DNA from 3 places in the Streptomyces sp. NPDC054863 genome. Region 1 is predicted to be linked to each of the others. Evidence: riboswitches for the same ligand, from Rfam matches in the RefSeq annotation. Region 1 holds a riboswitch; each other region holds the start of a gene.
What was found. Region 1 has a riboswitch for cyclic di-AMP ahead of ACWGIG_RS13145 (M23 family metallopeptidase). Riboswitches for the same ligand answer to the same signal wherever they lie in the genome.

Region 1 (4,839 bases):
ACGTAGCGGAGTACGAGGCGGGCGAACTGCGGGCGGTCGGATTCGGTCCAGTCGGACACCATGTGGCTGGCCACGGACGGGTCCACGCTCAGGAACTCGCCGATGGCGCCGACGGTGCCCTCGAAGGGCCCGGCAGGGTCGCAGGGCCCTCCGCCGTGGGCCTCTGCCGCCTTCTGCTCCGCCTCCAGGAGGACGTTGAGCACCAGGGTGCGGGAGAACGCGGGGGCGTTCAGGGGGTGGCGGGGCGGTGTGTGCGCGAGTGGTCGGAGGGGCCGCCCGGATGGCGTAAGGTGGTGTTTACCGACGCGGGGTGGAGCAGCTCGGTAGCTCGCTGGGCTCATAACCCAGAGGTCGCAGGTTCAAATCCTGTCCCCGCTACTGAAGAAGTAGTGAAGTCCTGAGGCCCGGAACTCGAAAGAGTTCCGGGCCTCAGGCGTTTGTCCGCGTATGTACGGAGTTGCGCCCGGGCCGTCCCCCACATGGCGGATGCCGATTCGCCGTACGGCGCGGCTCCGGCCAGCCTGGGTGGGGAGCGGTACCGTCCGCACCCGGTGCGGACCTGGGCAGGAGAACTGACGGTGGCGGGGTACGGACGCGGAAGCGACGGGGCCGGGACAGACACAGGGGCAGGGGCCAGGGAAGGGGTCCGGGCAGGGGCCAGGACCGGGTCCGGGAGCGGTTCCGGGGGCAGGCCGGGGAACGGGTCGGGGGCCGGGGACGGCGGGGGCGGCAAGAAGACGCGGCGGTTCGTGCGGATGCTGCCCGCGCTGATGATCGCGGGCGGGCTCTTCTTCGACGCGCTGACGCCGTCCGACTTCACGGGCTCGCCGCTGTTCGCAGCCGCTCCGCTGATCGCCGCACCGTTCTTCTCGCTGGTCACCACCGGGCTGACCGCGTGTGCCGCCGCGCTGGCCGTGGTGGGGCTGAGGATCGCCGACGACACCCTGAAGAGCGTGGTGGGCGTGACCGAGCTGGTGACCGTGCTGACGGTGTCCGTGCTCGCGATCCTGATCAACCGGGTCGTACGCAGGAGTGGCAGGCAGCTCGCGTCGGTACGGGTCATCGCCGAGGCGGCGCAGCGGGCCGTCGTGCCGATCCCGCCGGACCGGATCGGCGGTCTTGAGATCGCCGCGCGGTACGAGGCGGCGGAGGCGGACGCGTTCATCGGGGGCGACCTGTTTGCCGTGCAGGACACTCCGTACGGGGTGCGGCTCGTCGTGGGTGACGTACGGGGCAAGGGACTTGAGGCCGTCGAGGCGGTCGCGGTGGTGGTGGGTGCGTTCCGGGAGGCGGCCGAGACCGAGAGCTGCCTGGAGGGCGTCGCGCAGCGGCTGGAGCGGGCGCTGGCGCGCGAGGGCCGCCGGCGGGACGGGCTGGACGCGCTGGAGGGCTTCACGACTGCGGTGCTCGCCGAGATCCCGCGCGGCGAGGGCGTCGTACGACTGGTGAACCGGGGGCATCCCGAGCCGCTGCTGCTGTACGCGGACGGCGAGCTGGACGTGCTGGCGCCCGAGGAGTTCGCGCTGCCGCTGGGGATGGGGGACCTGGGGGACTGGCCCGACCGGGCGCGGGAGTTCGGGTACCCCGCGGGTTCGACGCTGGTGTTCTACACGGACGGTCTCTCCGAGGCGCGGGACGGCGCCGGGGTCTTCTACGACCCGGCGGTGCGGCTGCGGCGCTCGCTCTACCCCGGTCCCGAGGACGTGCTGGACGCGCTGACCAGTGACGTAAGGGTGCATACGGGCGGGAAGCAGACCGACGACATGGCGCTGCTCGCGGTGGGGCGGCCGGGGGTGGGGCAGCCGGAGCGGCGGCGGACCGTGGAGATCGTGAAGCGGCCGTGAGCGGGGCGGGTGCGGTGCGTGTGCGCGGCGGGAGCAGTGCGTGCGCGGGGTGTGTGCGGCCGGTCGGTCACGGGGTGTGTTCGAAGGGGAGCCCTCCGCATAACAATTGACGATCTATCAGTTGTGGAGGGTTTGCGGGGGTGGGGCGCATGTGCTTCGGGAGGCCGCTGCGTCGTCCTGATTCGCGGTCATATGTGCCCGTATGCCTTGGCCATGGCCCCCCGCACAGCGTTAACGATCACCTGGAACAGCTTGGAATTCCACTTGTGTGTCTATTAACGTTCGATAACGCAGTGCGGTCGTCCCAGTCGTCGTCAGAGACGGCGCCGTGCGCGTGCGCCGAATTCCGTGAGGAAACCGGGGAACCACCAATTGGGGTGAATCGGGCCGAACCTGGCCCGTAGGAGACCTTCCTGCTCCGAACCCGTCAGCTAACCCGGTAGGCGAGAAGGAAGGAAAGGAGCGCGCCCCCGTGGCGTCCAACAGGCCTGCCCCCGAAACACCGGCCCCCGCTTTTTCATACGTGGCGTACGGAGTCCCCAACGACACGGAGGGCCCGACGGGCGGCCGGACGGACGGCCGGGGCGACACGCTCGTCGGCCTCGCGCCCGAGATTCCGCAGCAGCGCCAGCAGTCTCAGCAGCCTCAGGGCGGCTTCCAGGGATTCGCGGAGTTCGACGGATCCTCAGGCAACTCCTTCGGGGGTTCCTCCGACAGCCTTTCCGACGCCCTCTCCGACGGCCGCCCCTCCGACGGCATCTACGGCAGCGCCTTCGGTGGCCCCGCCGCCTCGGCCGAGGAGTGGAACCCCACCGAGGAGTCCCTCGTTCCGGTGCGCGGCAAGCACCGCGTCGCCAAGCAGCGCGGCTCCCTGGCCCGTAGCTCCACGGTGCTGGGAGTCGGCGTCATCGCCGCCGTCGGCGCCGGCGGGATCGCCACCGCCCAGGAGAAGCCGGCCGTCTCGATCTCGCTGCCGGACCAGCTCTCCGACTCCCTCGCCTCGCTCGCGGACTCGCTGCCGGCCGCCGAGTCGCTGCCGGGCGTGGGCGCGCTGGTGTCGGGCTCCGACTCCGATGCGGGCTCCGACTCCGGTACGGGCGTGGTGGTCGCCTCCGTTCCGGCCGCCGCCTCCGCCACTCCCGCAGCCGCCGGGCAGCAGACCGGTGCGGGCGAGAGCCTGCGGGCGCGGATCCTCCACCAGGCCGAGCAGCAGCGCTCCGTCGCCGACGAGGCCGTCCGGGAGGCCGCGCGCGAGCAGGCCGTCAAGGACGCCGCCGCCGAGGCCAAGAAGCAGCGCGACGAGGCCGACGCCAAGGCGGAGAAGGTCGAGCAGGCGAAGCGCGAGGCAGAGGCCAAGGCGAAGGCGGCGGCCGAGGCGAAGGCAGCGGCCAAGGCGGAGGCCGAGCGGCTCGCCAAGCTGGCCGCCAGCTACTCGCTGCCCACCTCCTCGTACACCCTCACCGCGACCTACGGGCAGTCCGGCTCGATGTGGTCCTCCGGGCAGCACACCGGCCTCGACTTCGCCGCCCAGGCGGGCACACCGGTCAAGGCCGTGCACGGCGGGACCATAAAGTCCGCGGGCTGGTCCGGGTCGTACGGCTACCGGATCGTGCTGGAGCTGAACGACGGCACGGAGATCTGGTACTGCCACCTCTCCCAGATGAGTGTCCAGGTCGGCGGTGACGTGTCGACCGGGCAGGTCATCGGCAACGTGGGCGCCACCGGGAACGTGAGCGGCGCGCACCTGCACCTCGAAGTGCGCACCCCGGGCGGCGACGGCATCGACCCGGCGGCCTGGCTGCGGGACAAGGGCCTGACGGTCTGATCCGGCCGGGGTCCGTCCGACCCGGTCGGACCCCGACCGAACCGGTGCGATCCGCTCGGGCCCTGTCCGAACCGGAGTGATCCGCTCGGGCCCTGTCCGAACCGGAGTGATCCGGTCGGAATCGATGGCCGGTGCATGGAATGGTCGGGCGGGCCGGGTGGTTGAAGTCCTCATGACCTCCCACCTGCGCCCGCTGGGCTCTTCCGGCCTCGATGTCTTCCCGCTCGCCCTCGGCGGCAACGTCTTCGGCTGGACCGCCGACCGCGACCAGTCCTTCGCCGTCCTCGACGCGTACACCGCCGGCGGCGGCAACTTCGTCGACACCGCCGACGTCTACTCCGCCTGGGCCCCGGGCAACGAGGGCGGCGAGTCCGAGCGCGTCCTCGGCGAATGGCTGGCCGCCCGGGGCAACCGGGACGAGGTCGTCGTCGCCACGAAGGTCGGCGCCCACCCCTCGTACAAGGGGCTCTCCGCCACCACGATCAAGGCCGCCGCCGAGGAGTCGCTGCGCCGGCTGGGCACCGACTACATCGACCTCTACTACACGCACTACGACGACCCGTCCGTGCCCGTCGAGGAGTTCGTCGCCGCGCTCGACCAGCTGGTGCGGGACGGCAAGGTGCGGGCCGTGGCCGCCTCCAACATCTCCGCCGCCCGGCTGCGGGAGTCGCTGGACTTCGCCGAGCGCGAGGGCTTCGCGAAGTACACCGCGCTCCAGCCGCACTACAACCTCGTCTCCCGCGACACCTACGAGGGCGAGCTCCAGGACGTCGCGTCGCAGGCCGGTCTCGCGGCCGTGCCGTACTACGCGCTCGCGTCCGGTTTCCTGACCGGCAAGTACCGGGCGGACGGCGGCGCGGTACAGAGCGCACGCGCCGAGGGGGCGGCCAAGCACCTGGAGACCGAGCGGGGGCGCAAGGTCCTCGCCGCACTCGACGAGGTGGCCGCGGAGCACGGCGCCGAGGTCGGATCCGTGGCCCTGGCCTGGCTGGCTGCCCGGCCGACCGTCGTGGCACCGATCGCCAGCGCCCGTACGGTCGAGCAGCTGTCGGCGCTGCTCGCGGTGGCGGACCTGACGCTCAGCGACGCCGAGCTGGCGAAGCTGACGGCCGCTTCCGCCTGACGGTCGCTTGTGCGTGACAGCCGCTTGTGCGTGACTGCCTGACGGCC
Region 2 (4,839 bases), on a different contig from region 1:
AGCGCAAGGAGTTCTTTGACCTGTTCCACATCGAGGTGCTCCTCGGTGTGAGGGAGGGGCCGCTCAAGCCCGGGACCAAGTGCGAAGTCAGCGAATGGCACTGGGAGACCGGAACGCTGGTCCCCCAGGACCCGACGGATGCCGAGTGGCAGGCCGTAGTCGACATGCTGCGTCCGCACCTGTCAAAGAAGCACTTCGCCGGCAAGTACGACATCCGTCAGCAGTTCTGCGGCATGCTGCACAGGCTTCGCCACGGCATGGGGTGGAGAGACATGCCCCTCACCTGGGGAGTCGTCGACCCCATTCGTACCCGTCAGTTGAAGTGGTGGCGGGCGGGGCTGTGGCCCGAAGTGATGAGCAGGCTGGAGGCGGGGACCCGGGGCACTCCCGCGTACCAGCGCCCCCGGCTGCCTGGACTCGCCGTGACCGTTCAGCTTCGTTCCGGCCCGGTCGCTCAGGGGCAGCGCGGGTAGGTGGGAGTGCAAGGGGGCGACGTCTGGTCCCACAGCGCCGCCACCGGCCGGACCGGTTCCAGAATGCGGACGCCCTCGATCTCAGCCGTCGGGACAACCAGCATCTTGGCTACGGTCACGGCATCCACTACTGCCTCGGTGCCCCCCTCGCCCGCCTCGAAGCGCAGACGGCTCTGGCGGCCCTGCTGACCCGCCTCCCTGACCTGCAACTCGCGGAAGATCCTGCCGATTTGAGGTGGCGTGGGGGCCTCATCATGCGCGGACTGCGCACCCTCCCGGTGGAGTTCGGGGAAGTCGTACGGACACCCGGAGCTGATGGTGCGTCAGCTATGTGACCTTCGCGTGATCTGCACTGCATCGACTTGTGACGGGTGTTCGACTGCGGCTACGTTCACGGGCGACCCGGCAGTTACGGCCAGAAGCCGGGTCACCGTCAGCTGAAAGGCAACCGCATGCGCTCCGGGAACGGTAAGCACCGCCGCCCGCGTCAGGCACCCGCTCTCATCGTCGCGGCAGGGGTGACCGGCTCCGCACTCGCGATTCCGCTCCTGGGCGCGACCAGTGCCAGTGCGGTCGAGGCGAACACCTGGGACCGCGTCGCCGAGTGCGAGAGCGGCGGCATGTGGAGTGCCGACCTGAGCAACGGCTACTACGGCGGCCTGCAGTTCTCGCAGGAGAAGTGGGAGCAGTACGGCGGCACCGCGTACGCCGCGCGCCCCGACCTCGCCAGCCGTGGACAGCAGATCAAGGTCGCCGAGAAGGTGTTCGCCGCCGAGGGCCCGCAGGCCTGGCCGAGCTGCGCCGTCGTCTCCGGGCTCGCCCCGGGTGGTGGCTCCGGTTCCGGTTCCGCTTCCGGCGGCGTCGACGCCGCCGACCCCGGTACGGACACCGGCGCTACGCCCAAGCCCCCGGCGGGCTCCGTGAAGCCGGACACCCCCGGCACGGAGCCCCAGCACGAGGGCACCCCGGACGCGGGTACGGAAAAGGGTGCGCCGACGGACCCCGCGACACCCACCCCTCCCGCGACGCCCACCACTCCGGCCACGCCCGCCACCCCCGGCGGCGAGCAGCCCGCCGAGCCGCTTCCCGGCTCCAGCATCGAGCCCAGCACCGGCCCGGACACTCCGGCCGCCCCGGACGCCGGGCAGCCGTTCCCCGGCACCACCACGCCCGGTGCGCAGACCCCCGGCGCCGAGTCCCCGGCCACACCCACCACGCCCGCCACACCGGGCACTCCCGACCCCGCGGCTGGCAGTCAGGGCAAGCACCGCGGCGAGCCCGCTCCCGAGAACTCCCTTCCCGGACAGGACGATTCGTCCGCCCCGGAGAAGGCCGACGGGCGCGAGGCGGGCGGTCATGCCTCCCGCGGCGGCGACAAGGGGGCGGACGGGACCGCACCCGAGCCGGGCAACTACACCGTGCGGCCCGGCGACAACCTCTGGCACATCGCCGACGAGGCGCACGTGCCCGGCGGCTGGCCCGCGCTCTACGAGGCCAACCGCAAGGCCGTGGGCGGCGATCCGGACCTCATCAAGCCAGGCCAGAGCCTCGACCTGAGCGAAAACTAGGCCCAGAACACGGGTACTTCAGGGTCTTATGTCCGGTTCTGCGCAAGTGAGACATGAGTCTCTCTGCCCCAACTGGCGCGTCCCTGCGGGAAGGTCCTGCCGTGCCCCCTCTGACCTGCGTAAACGGCCGTGCAGGGAGGGCAAGTAGGGGCCGAATGTCCCCGATGTGCCTCTTTGAACATCGGGGACACCTGTGATTACGGTCGTCCTCGCTCGCCACCGGTGAGCACCGGAGCCCGTCACGCCGAATCCTGCCGGCGGGCCCCGGGAGCAGTCGTCGCGTAAAGCGCCGTAGGCAGGAGCGGGGGACCCAAGGTAAGTGCCGGGACCGGACGTTGAGAGACGTGACGGGAACGGCTTGGGGTGAAGCCTTCGAGACGGAACGCAGCCGACACGGTGCGGACCCGACCGAGGGCCGGGCGAACTCACAGCCCGAACCCGACAGCTCACCTCGAAGGCGTCGGTGAGGGGATTTTCATGTCGCTGTTCAACGGCAAGGGCAAGCACCGTCGTCCGTCCAAGGCCACCCGGGTCGCCACCCTCGCGGGTGTCACCGGTGTCGCGGTCGCCGCTCCGCTGATGGGGGCCTCCACGGCCTCCGCCGCCTCCGTCGACACCTGGGACGCGGTCGCCCAGTGCGAGTCCGGCGGCAACTGGTCCATCAACACGGGCAACGGCTACTACGGCGGCCTGCAGTTCACCAACTCCTCCTGGGCCGCCGCCGGCGGCACCAAGTACGCGCCGCGCGCCGACCAGGCCTCCAAGGGCCAGCAGATCGCCGTGGCCGAGCAGCTCCTCAAGATCCAGGGCCCCGGCGCCTGGGCCTGCGCGGGCGCCGGCAACCTCAGTAACGACGGTGTCGACCCGGGCGTCAGCACCGGCTCGGGCGCACAGAAGTCCGCCCCGAAGAAGGAGCAGCGCTCCGAGGCCCCGGCCTCCCGCTCCGAGTCCCGCAAGGCCCCGAAGCAGGAGCAGCGCTCCGAGACCCGCTCGGTCCCCAAGGTCGAGTCGAAGGCCGGCGGCCCGATCAAGAAGGGTGACGGCGAGTACGAGGTCAAGTCCGGCGACACCCTCTCGAAGATCGCCGAGGCGAAGGGCGTCAAGGGCGGCTGGCAGCACATCATGGACCTGAATGAGGAAGTCGTCTCCGACGCCGACCTCATCTTCCCGGGTCAGCAGCTCCACCTGAGCTGACCCCGCGGGGACTTCGGCGGCCCACCCCCGCCCGGTCCCCGCCCCGTGGAGCGGACGGCCCACCCCCGTCCGCTCCGCACTCCTGGTCCCCGGCCGGGCGCGACTTCCCCCTGTACGCGCCGGGCCGGGGCCCTTTTGTGTCCGCGTCCCCTCATATGTGCAGGGCCCGTAGGCACGCTGAGTGAACGGATCCGTAACACATGGCGACGACCCTTATGTCCTTCGTCCCGTAATACAGGCATTCGGGCATCTTTTCGTCCCAGCGGGCGGTCGATCGGCTGGCTGTCGTCCGCGATCCGGTTAGGCTCATGTCGCAAGGCCGAAAGCGACCCTGCACCCTGCTTCCTCAGCGTCACATCCCATAAGGAGATGCTCGTGCCGTCCATCGACGTCGTCGTAGCCCGGGAAATCCTGGACTCCCGAGGCAATCCCACGGTCGAGGTCGAGGTCGGCCTCGACGACGGCAGCACCGGTCGTGCTGCTGTCCCGTCCGGCGCCTCCACCGGCGCCTTCGAAGCCATCGAGCTTCGCGACGGTGACCCCAACCGCTACATGGGCAAGGGTGTCGAGAAGGCAGTCCTCGCCGTCATCGAGCAGATCGGCCCGGAGCTCGTCGGCTACGACGCGACCGAGCAGCGCCTGATCGACCAGGCGATGTTCGACCTCGACGCCACCGAGAACAAGGGCTCCCTCGGCGCCAACGCCATCCTGGGCGTCTCCCTCGCGGTGGCCCACGCGGCCTCCGAGGCGAGCGACCTGCCGCTGTTCCGCTACCTCGGTGGCCCGAACGCGCACCTGCTGCCCGTCCCGATGATGAACATCCTCAACGGTGGGTCGCACGCCGACTCCAACGTCGACATCCAGGAGTTCATGATCGCCCCGATCGGCGCGGAGTCCTTCTCCGAGGCCCTTCGCTGGGGCGCCGAGGTCTACCACACCCTCAAGAAGGTGCTGAAGACCAAGGGCCTGTCCACCGGCCTGGGCGACGAGGGCGGCTTCGCCCCGAACCTGGAGTCCAACCGCGCCGCGCTCGACCTCATCGTCGAGGCCATCACGCAGGCCGGTTACATCCCCGGCGAGCAGATCGCGCTCGCGCTCGACGTCGCCGCCTCCGAGTTCTACAAGGACGGCAAGTACGAGTTCGAGGGCAAGTCCCGCTCGGCCGCCGAGATGACCGAGTACTACGAGGAGCTCGTCTCCGCGTACCCGATGGTCTCCATCGAGGACCCGCTGTACGAGGACGACTGGGCGGGCTGGGCGGTTCTCACCGGCAAGCTGGGCTCCAAGGTCCAGATCGTCGGCGACGACCTCTTCGTCACCAACCCGGAGCGCCTGGCCCGCGGCATCGAGGAGAACTCCGCGAACGCCCTGCTCGTCAAGGTCAACCAGATCGGCTCGCTCACCGAGACGCTGGACGCCGTCGAGCTGGCCCAGCGCAACGGCTTCAAGTGCATGATGAGCCACCGCAGCGGCGAGACCGAGGACGTCACCATCGCCGACCTCGCGGTCGCGGTGAACTGCGGCCAGATCAAGACCGGCGCCCCGGCCCGCTCGGACCGCGTCGCCAAGTACAACCAGCTGCTGCGCATCGAGGAGATCCTCGA
Region 3 (4,839 bases), on a different contig from region 1:
AGCCTGCAGCTCGGCGAGGTATCCGGTCCGCTCCAGTACGGCTTCGAGGACGGTGGCCGGTCCGGCTCCGGACTCGACGATCGTACGGAGTTCCTCCATCAGCGTGTTGAACCGCTTGACGGCGTTGGCCGAGCGGGCGGCCATTCCGTACGCCTCGTCGACGCGGCGCAGGGCCTGCGGGAAGCTGATCCGCTCGCGCAGCGACAGCGCGTCGATCATGGCTTCGGCGCGGTCGCCGATGCCGCGCTTGGGCACGTTGAGGATGCGGCGCAGCGGGACGGTGTCCTCGGGGTTCGACAGCACGCGCAGGTAGGCCAGGATGTCCCGGACCTCCTTGCGCTCGTAGAAGCGGACGCCGCCGACGACCTTGTACGGCAGGCCGACCCGGATGAAGATCTCTTCGAAGACACGGGACTGCGCGTTCGTACGGTAGAAGACGGCGACGTCGCCGGCCTTGGCGTCGCCCGCGTCGGTGAGGCGGTCGATCTCCTCGGCGATGAACTGGGCCTCGTCGTGCTCGGTGTCGGCGACGTACCCGGTGATCTGGGATCCGGCGCCGGCATCGGTCCAGAGGTTCTTCGCGCGGCGGTTCTCGTTGCGCTCGATGACGGCGTTGGCGGCGGTGAGGATCGTCTGGGTGGAGCGGTAGTTCTGCTCCAGGAGGATCGTCTTCGCGTCCGGGTAGTCCTCCTCGAACTGGAGGATGTTGCGGATCGTCGCGCCGCGGAAGGCGTAGATCGACTGGTCGGCGTCACCGACGACGCACAGCTCGCCGGGCGCGCGGTCCTCGCCGGACGGTCCGACCAGCTCCCGTACGAGCGTGTACTGGGCGTGGTTGGTGTCCTGGTACTCGTCGACCATGACGTGCCTGAAGCGCATCCGGTAGTGCTCGGCGACGTCGGGGAACGCCTGGAGCAGGTGCACCGTGGTCATGATGATGTCGTCGAAGTCCAGTGCGTTCGCCTCGCGGAGGCGGGACTGGTACAGCGCGTAGGCCTGGGCGAGGGTCTTCTCGAAGCCGTCGGCGGCCTGGCCCGCGAAGGCTTCCTCGTCTATCAGCTCGTTCTTGAGGTTGGAGACCTTGGCACTGAAGGACTTCGGCGGGAACTTCTTCGGGTCGATGTCGAGGTCGCGGCAGACCAGGGCCATCAGGCGCTTGGAGTCGGCGGCGTCGTAGATCGAGAAGGAGCTCGTGAAGCCGAGCTTCTTGGACTCGCGGCGCAGGATGCGGACGCACGCGCTGTGGAAGGTGGACACCCACATCGCGTGGGCGCGCGGGCCCACCAGCTCCTCGACGCGCTCCTTCATCTCGCCCGCGGCCTTGTTGGTGAAGGTGATCGCGAGGATCTGGCCGGGGTGCACCCCGCGGGCGGACAGCAGGTGCGCGATGCGGTGGGTGAGCACGCGGGTCTTGCCGGAACCGGCTCCGGCCACGATGAGCAGCGGCGATCCGGCGTGCACGACGGCGGCGCGCTGGTTGTCGTTCAGCCCGTCGAGGAGGGCCGCCGGGTCGACCACCGGGCGGGGGGCGCCGTCCCGGTAGTACCCGTCGCGGGGCGGCGGCGGACCGTCGAACGCACCCCCGAAGAGGTCATGCGGGACCTCCTCCGCGGGGGCACCGTCGTCGGTGTCCTCCGGGGGAGGCGGGGCCGCGTCGTCCTTGTGCTGGAGGTCGGCCAGGAAGCTGTCGTCAAAGAGGCTGCTCATCGCCTACCGAGTCTAGGCGGCCCCACTGACAGCAGGCCCCGGTTTCCGCCACCCCGGCCCGTGATCACCGTCCGCCACCACAGCCCGTGACCCTGTACTCACGCCCTTGCTAAGGTCACGAAAACGTATCGGGCATATCGAACATCAGGCTTCCCACCCGTCACGGGGATTGGCTACGGTGCTGCGCGAGCGGCCCGTACCCCCCTCGGCGAACCGCGCCGGAACGGTCCCCTCACGCCGAATTCGCGCCGCCCGCACGGTGGTTCGGAACCGGGGACCCACACGCATCACCGGGGTGAATCGGCCCGTACCCCCACGACCTGGGCCGTAGGGCACCTTCCGTCAGTCCGCCCGAACCCGACAGCTAACCCGGTAGGCGGTCCACGGAAGGAATGCCTGCTTTGGCATCGCATCGCAAGCCGCGTACCCGCGCCACGTCGCTGATACGTTCCACCGCTCCCGGGGTCGGCGTCACCGCCGCCGCCCTGGTCACCGTCGGTCTGGTCGCCCAGTCCGCACAGGCCGCACCCGCCTCTCCTGTCCCTCCCGCCGCTCCCAAGCCGTCGGTCGAAGAGGTGCAGCAGAAGGTCGACGACCTCTACCGGCAGGCCGGGGCGGCGACCCAGAAGTACAACGGGGCCAAGGAAGCCACCCGGCAGCAGAAGGAGAAGGTCGAGGGGCTCCTCGACGACGTCGCACAGCGCACCGACAAGCTCAACGAGGCCAGGCGCTCGCTCGGCACCTTCGCCGCCACCCAGTACCGCAGCGGATCGGTCGGTCCCACGGCCGCGCTGCTGCTGGCGCACGACCCGCAGTCGTACTTCGATTCGCGGCGGCTGATGGCGCGGGCCACCGATCAGCAGAGGAAGCTGGTCGCCGACTACACCGCGCAGCAGCAGTCCGCCGCGAAGCACCGGGCCGTGGCGACCCGCGGCCTGGAGCGGCTGACCACCTCGCAGGCCTCGCTGCGGGAGTCCAAGCAGGACGTGCAGGACAAGCTCGGGCAGGCACGCGGGCTGCTGTCGCGGCTGACCGCCGAGGAGAAGGCCGAGCTCGCGGAGCTGGAACGCAAGCGCGAGGCGGCGGCCAGGCACAAGGCGGACGAGCTGGCGCGGCAGCAGGCGGAGGCGGCGGCCGGGGAGAAGGAGCGGGAGAGGGAGAAGGAGAGGGAGAGGGAGCAGGAGAAGGAGGCCGGGCAGGGGGCCGGATCCGGGTCGGCCAGGGATCCGGGTACGGGTGCGGGGTCCGGCAGCGGCTCGGGGTCCGGCTCCGGTTCGGGTTCCGGTAGCGGCTCCGGCTCCGGCTCCGGCTCCGGAAGCTCGTACTCCACCAAGGCCGCGAAGGTGCTGGCCTTCGCCCGCGCGCAGATCGGCAAGCCGTACATCTGGGGCGCCACCGGCCCCTCCTCGTACGACTGCTCGGGACTGACCCAGGCCGCCTGGCGGGCCGCCGGGGTGAACCTGCCGCGGACCACCTGGGACCAGGTGAAGGTCGGCACACGGGTCGCGACGAAGGACCTCAAACCGGGTGACCTGGTGTTCTTCTACGACGACATCAGCCACGTCGGCATCTACAAGGGCGACGGAATGATGATCCACGCGCCGAAGCCGAACGCGAAGGTGCGCGAGGAGTCGATCTACTACATGCCGATCTACGGGAGCATCCGGCCGGCCTGACCGGCCCCGCCCCAGGAGCTCAGTCGGCCTGACCGGCCCCGCCCCGGAGCTCAGTCGGCCTGACCGGCCCCGCCGGAACTCAGGTCCACAGGACGGCGATGAAGATGTTGACGACCGTCAGCCCGCCGACCGCGCCGAACAGGGCCTTCTCCACCTTCTCGTCATCGCGCTTGACGTAGACGAGGCCCAGGATCACCACCAGGATCGCCAGCTTGATGCCGAGCTTGACGTTGTTGAGGGGGTGGTCCTGGGCCTGGTGGATGCCGACCAGGGCGATGCCGGTCACCAGCATGGTCAGCGCACCGTGCAGCATCGGGGGTGTGAAACGGGCGGTGCCCGCGCCCATCGCCTTCATCTGGGTCAGGAAGCCGCCGAGGAGCGAGGCGATGCCGATGATGTGCAGTCCTACGAAGACATTGATCGTGACGTCCATGGGGCGGAGCCTAGCCAGGCGTTAGCAGGGCGACGGCGGCAGGGCGGGCCATTCCGTCCCATCGGTCGCAGAGGGCGCGGAAGTGGTGATTCCGCATCCCTGTCGTCGATCATCCGCGACCAGTACTCGACCTCTTCCTGCCATTAGCGCTCATTCGAAGGCTGTGCCGTGACGTCCAGGTTTAGCGTCCCTCCCCAGACGGCCGACTCCCCTCCCCCTCACTCGGCCGGACGGACCAGTGGAAGGACGTGAACGCCCTCGTGGCAGCGCACCGGAAGCCCAAGCAGCGCTCACTCAGCACCGCTCGCAGTGCCCGTACCACCGCGGTCACCCTCGCACTGGCAGGGGCCGCGGGCGCCACCGCACTGGAGGGCACCGCGCAGGCGGAGCCGACGCTCACTCCGGCACAGATCAAGTCGAAGATCGACAAGCTGTACCACGACGCAGAGGCCGCCACCGAGGCGTACAACGGCGTGCAGGAGAAGGCCGAGCGGACGAAGAAGTCGCTCGGCCAGCTACGGGACGAGGCGGCACGCAAGACGGAGCAGCTCAACTCCGCACGCGGCTCGCTCGGCGCTCTGGCCGCGTCCCAGTACCGCACCGGGGGCATCGAGCCCGCGCTCCAGGTCGCGCTGACCTCGAACCCCGACCAGTACCTGGAGCGGGCCGCGATCGCCGGGCGGGCGAGCGACCGGCAGGCCGTCAAAGTGCTGGGCGCGCAGCGGCAGGTCGCCGAGATCGCCCGGCTGCGCGGCAGTGCCGGCCAGAGATTCTCCGAACTCGCCGAACAGCAGGGCGAGTTGAAGAAGCAGAAGGCGAAGATCCAGGAGAAGATCTCCGGCGCCGAGAAACTGCTCTCCCGGCTCACCGCCGACGACCGCGCCCGGTACGCGGCCCAGGACGGGCACGGCGAGGCGGGTGGCGGCGGCGACCGTGCCAGTCGCGGGAAGCGCACCGAGATGCCGCGCGGCAGCGTCCGGGCGCCCAACGCCCGTGCCTCGCAGGCCGTTTCGTTCGCCTACT

Region 2: it holds a riboswitch for cyclic di-AMP, as region 1 does, so the genes downstream of both, ACWGIG_RS08570 (transglycosylase family protein) here and ACWGIG_RS13145 (M23 family metallopeptidase) in region 1, are expected to answer to the same signal.
Region 3: it holds a riboswitch for cyclic di-AMP, as region 1 does, so the genes downstream of both, ACWGIG_RS26340 (NlpC/P60 family protein) here and ACWGIG_RS13145 (M23 family metallopeptidase) in region 1, are expected to answer to the same signal.

Annotation. Positions count from the first base shown of each region.
Region 1 covers NZ_JBSGZD010000053.1:17,454-22,292, reverse strand. The annotation lists gene ACWGIG_RS13160 (hypothetical protein) at 1-203, opposite strand, end outside; tRNA gene ACWGIG_RS13155 (tRNA-Met) at 305-378, shown strand; gene ACWGIG_RS13150 (PP2C family protein-serine/threonine phosphatase) at 750-1,844, shown strand; cyclic di-AMP (ydaO/yuaA leader) riboswitch at 2,172-2,305, shown strand; gene ACWGIG_RS13145 (M23 family metallopeptidase) at 2,602-3,669, shown strand; gene ACWGIG_RS13140 (aldo/keto reductase) at 3,842-4,792, shown strand.
Region 2 covers NZ_JBSGZD010000029.1:6,941-11,779, reverse strand. The annotation lists gene ACWGIG_RS08585 (recombinase family protein) at 1-473, shown strand, start outside; partial or broken gene ACWGIG_RS08580 (cytochrome P450) at 521-808, shown strand; gene ACWGIG_RS08575 (transglycosylase family protein) at 926-2,041, shown strand; cyclic di-AMP (ydaO/yuaA leader) riboswitch at 2,319-2,516, shown strand; gene ACWGIG_RS08570 (transglycosylase family protein) at 2,519-3,235, shown strand; gene eno (phosphopyruvate hydratase) at 3,605-4,839, shown strand, end outside.
Region 3 covers NZ_JBSGZD010000181.1:829-5,667, forward strand. The annotation lists gene pcrA (DNA helicase PcrA) at 1-1,707, opposite strand, end outside; cyclic di-AMP (ydaO/yuaA leader) riboswitch at 1,933-2,101, shown strand; gene ACWGIG_RS26340 (NlpC/P60 family protein) at 2,109-3,383, shown strand; gene ACWGIG_RS26345 (hypothetical protein) at 3,463-3,816, opposite strand; gene ACWGIG_RS26350 (NlpC/P60 family protein) at 4,077-4,839, shown strand, end outside.